DNA from 2 places in the Actimicrobium sp. GrIS 1.19 genome. Region 1 is predicted to be linked to the other one. Evidence: predicted binding sites of a transcription regulator. Region 1 holds the regulator's gene; the other holds the start of a gene.
What was found. Region 1 encodes LexA, which represses DNA repair genes until DNA is damaged. Its sites were predicted from a motif close to ACTGTATNNNNATACAGT; they were not measured.

Region 1 (2,179 bases):
CATGGGATGCATGGCGGTTCCGTTAAAATGGCGGCGACATCCACAACGTCGATGCCGCAGCCTGAATTGATTTAATGAGCGATGCGGCATCGTCGTCTTCAAAATCGAACACCGATTTTTTCTCCAACGTGCCGCGCAATGGCGCCATTTTAAATGAACCCTGCCCAAATCGACACGTCTGTTTTCAATCGCCTCCGTTTCGTACTGGTCGAGACCAGCCGCCCGGGCAATATCGGCGCCGCCGCGCGGGCCATGAAAACCATGGGATTTTCCGATCTGGTATTGGTCAATCCGCGCTTCGCCGACGCCGTATCGCAGGATGAGGCGGTGGCGTTTGCCAGTGGTGCGCAGGATGTGCTGGCCGGCGCGCGCATCGTGGGTTCGATCGAAGAGGCGCTGGCCGACTGCAATTACGCCGCTGCGGTAAGCGCACGATTGCGCGAATTTTCGCCGCCGGTGGTGATGCCGCGGGCGCTGGCCACTGAACTGGCGGCCAACACCGGGCTGCAGGCGGCGCTGGTGCTGGGCAACGAACGTTTTGGCTTGCCCAACGAGATTGTTGAAAAATGCAATGTGCTGATCAACATCCCGGCCAACCCGGGGTATTCGTCACTGAATTTGTCCCAGGCGGTGCAGGTGCTGGCCTATGAATGCAGGATGGCCGCGCTCGGCGAGACGAAGATCGCCTCCGTCATTGGTTTTCAGGGAGATGCTGCCGGCCTGGCCGACATCGAGGGCATGTACCAGCATCTGGAGCAGGCGCTGGTTGCGATTGATTTTCTGAATCCGGACAATCCGAAGAAGTTGATGCCGCGCTTGAAACGGCTGTTCGCCCGCACCGGGCTGGAAACCGAGGAGGTCAATATCCTGCGCGGCATCGCCAAGCAGATCCTCGCCACGCGCAAGTAAGAAGCGAATGGTCAGGAGGCGGCGTGCTAGCCCCAGGCGCGCAGCAAGCCGACCGCCAACCCTTCCAGCGCGAAATCCTCGCGGTCCGGGTCAATCCGAATGGTTTTGAAGTCGGTATTTTCCGGCATCAGTTCAATGAATGCGTCGGTTTTCCGGTAGCGCTTGACCGTGACATCGTCACCAAGCCTGGCCACCACGATCTGGCCGTTGCGCGCCACGTCGCTCTTTTTGACCGCGATCAGATCGCCATCGAGAATGCCGGCATCGCGCATCGACATCCCGCGCACCTTCAGCAGATAATCCGGCCTGGCGGAAAACAGCGCGGGATCGACGTTGTAGTTGGCTTCGACGTGCTCCAGCGCCAGGACCGGCGATCCGGCGGCAACCCTCCCGATCAGCGGCAGGCGCAATTGCATCAGCGCCACGTGCGGCAGCGTCATCTGCCGGCCGCCGGTGCGCTCGATGCCCATTTCCAGCAGGCGGATGCCGCGCGAGGTGCCGGGTGAGATTTCAATCGCGCCCTTGCGGGCCAGCGCCTGCAGATGTTCTTCCGCCGCATTGGCTGATCGAAAACCCAGTTCATTGGCGATCTCGGCACGGGTGGGCGGAAAACCGGTGTTCTCGATGGCGTCCTTGATCAGGTTGAGAATCTGTTCCTGGCGCGCAGTCAGTTTGATCATGGCGGAACCTGCTGGTTAAATAGACAGGCTGTAGTTTTATACAGTGTGCAGGCAAAAGCAAGCGAATTAACGACGAAGCGGCGGGGCGTTACCGGCTGATCGGCGCGCAGGCGGCCATATTCGTTGAGTTTTCCGCCATTCGCGGTTATAGTCTCGGGCTGTCCTCTTCCCACACTCGTCTTGACGCCGGGGTGGGCAATTTTTCAATACGTCCAGAAGGAGTCTGTATGCGTCATTATGAAATCGTTTTTATCGTCCATCCGGATCAGAGCGAGCAAGTGCCCGCCATGATCGAACGCTACAAAGGCGTTGTCACCGCCCGCGGTGGCAAGATTCACCGTGTCGAAGATTGGGGTCGTCGCCAGATGGCTTACCTGATCCAGAAACTCGCCAAAGCACACTATGTTTGCATGAACATCGAATGCGACAACGAGACCCTGGTTGAAATCGAGACCGGCTTCAAATTCAATGATGCGGTTCTGCGTCACCTGACCGTCAAACTGAAGAAGGCTGAAACCACACCTTCGCCAATGATGAAGGCAGTGCAGAAGGAAGATGCGGCCAAGAGCCATCGTTCCGAGGCGCCTGCT
Region 2 (2,179 bases), on a different contig from region 1:
GGGCAATACTGCGGATCCTCCGCCCGGAACCGGTCCGTCAGGATGAAGACCTGCACCATGCTGGCAACCGACTTCTGGGCCCGCAGCTTCCCGGCGGCATTGCCCATGAAATGCGTCAGGGCTTCCTGAAGATCATCGATGTCCGTGACACACTGGCCGAACGATCGGCTGCAAACGATCTGCTGCTTTGCCGGCGCCACTTCCTCGAGCTCGATGCATGGCTCCCCGCGCAGCTCGCGGATCGTCTTGGCCATGACCACGTCGTACCTGGCCCGCAGACGCGGCGCATCGGCGTCGCGCAGCTGCAGGACGGTCTCGATGCCGTCGTGGTTCAGCGAGGCGTTGAGCTTGCGACCGATCCCCCAGACCTCCCCGATTTCAAGATTGGACAGGACGCTGTCGACCTGGCGCACCGACAGCCGATTGAAATCGAACACGCCGCGGGAGTTCGGGTGCTTCTTGGCCACGTGATTGGCCAGCTTGGCCAGGGTCTTCGAGGAAGCGATGCCGACACAGACGGTGATTCCCGTGTTTTGCAGGACGGTCTTGCGGATCCGGTAGGCGCGCTCGGTGACGTCGGTGAACCCGGTGAGATCGAGGAAGGATTCGTCGATCGAATAGACCTCCTGGACGGGCGAGAAGTCGGAGAGCATCTGCATGACCCGGTTGCTGAGGCAGGCATACAAGGCGTAATTCGACGAAAACGCGACGATGCCATGCTTCTTCGCCAGCTCCTTCACCTTGAACCAGGGCTCCCCCATCTTCACGCCGAGGGCCTTGGTCTCGTTGGAGCGGGCCACCACGGCGCCATCGTTGTTGCTGAGCACCAGGACGGGCGTGGTTTCGAGGTCGGGGCGGAACACGCGCTCGCAGCTGCAGTAGAAGTTGTTGCAGTCGACCAGGGCGATGCTGCGTGGTGCCGTATTCATTGCCGGCGCCAATCAGGCGTTGAGGAGTTTGCGCAACCCGCAGGTCACCACGCCCCAAACCCGGAGCTCCTGGCCGTCCTTGAACTCCAGTGAGGCGTAGGCCGGATTCTCGGCCAGCAGGCGAACGACGCCGTCGCGTTGGTGCAGCCGCTTGACGGTGAACTCCTCATCCACGATCGCCAGCACGATGTGGCCGTGCCGCGGCGTGAGGGAGCGGTCGACCAGGATGGTGTCGCCATCGAAGATGTCGATATTGCGCATCGACTCGCCGGTGACCCGGAACAGGAAGGTGGCATCCTTGTTGAGCAGCAGGTGTTCGTTCAGGTCGATGCGCTTCTGGGTGTGGTCGGCGGCCGGGGAGGGGAAGCCAGCCGGGACGGCACACTGGAAAAATCCCAGGGTTGCCGAGGTGGCGGTGACGGGACGCGGAGAGGAGGGCATGATTTGGCGAAATATTACTGTATGGATGCACAGTATAGGCCAGCGGTCGAAGGAAGGGGGAACGCGATCGCCTGTGATGACGCGCCGGGGCGCTCCGTCACTGTAGCGGCGCGCGCCAGCCGGCCGCTACCAAGGCTCGTCGGAGGATTTGAAGCCTTTGTTCTGCAGATAAGACAAGAGAACCACGGCTGAGACCACATTGTAATTTTGATTTTTGTCGTTCAGTTTTGCGCCGAACGACCGCTTAAGGGTCCGAATCAACGCCTGCCGCTCGACCGTCGTGATAACGAGATGGCTGGTATGGCCATTCTTGTCCTCGTTCAAGTCGATTCCAGCAGCGAAAATTGCGGGCGTCACCCTCATCAAGGTTTCATCAAGATATTCGAGTTGCGCCGTTATTTTAGGCATTTCAGTAGCGAGTTTTCCAGAATTAACGCCAGGCGTTGGCATTCCAGGACTTGGCATCCTTTGGCAACGCCGTTGATCTCCACAGGTAAACCGTTGACCCGATATCCGCGCGAAAAACCTCTTTTTTCCAGGTCGTAACCAAGCGATCGGTCTTCTTGATGCTGTCCCGCTCAAGCCGTCATGGCATCGCGAGCGCAATGCCGTGTGTCCAATTGGAAGCTATCCGCTAGCGTCGTCTTCCATGCCGCCTCGACGCCAAGCGTAACCAAGCGAACATCGATAAAAATTGCTCGATTGACACTTTTATGTCAGCATCATTCTGGTCGCCGCGGACATCACGGCTTTTCCGGATTGACTTCATGCCAAACAAGGTCGTCGTTTTTTTCCTGCTAGCGCTCGGC

Region 2: RCH09_RS18565 (LexA family protein) is a predicted target of LexA. The motif match lies at 1,387-1,404, and genes of this name have one in related genera.

Annotation. Positions count from the first base shown of each region.
Region 1 covers NZ_JAXCHT010000019.1:84,643-86,821, forward strand. Annotated here, with positions in the region: gene RCH09_RS13985 (inositol monophosphatase family protein) at 1-12, opposite strand, end outside; gene RCH09_RS13990 (hypothetical protein) at 23-148, opposite strand; gene RCH09_RS13995 (RNA methyltransferase) at 154-909, shown strand; gene lexA (transcriptional repressor LexA) at 936-1,589, opposite strand; gene rpsF (30S ribosomal protein S6) at 1,817-2,179, shown strand, end outside.
Region 2 covers NZ_JAXCHT010000044.1:5,974-8,152, forward strand. Annotated here, with positions in the region: gene RCH09_RS18560 (Y-family DNA polymerase) at 1-929, opposite strand, end outside; gene RCH09_RS18565 (LexA family protein) at 942-1,370, opposite strand; gene RCH09_RS18570 (hypothetical protein) at 1,497-1,820, opposite strand; gene RCH09_RS18575 (DUF3857 domain-containing protein) at 2,138-2,179, shown strand, end outside.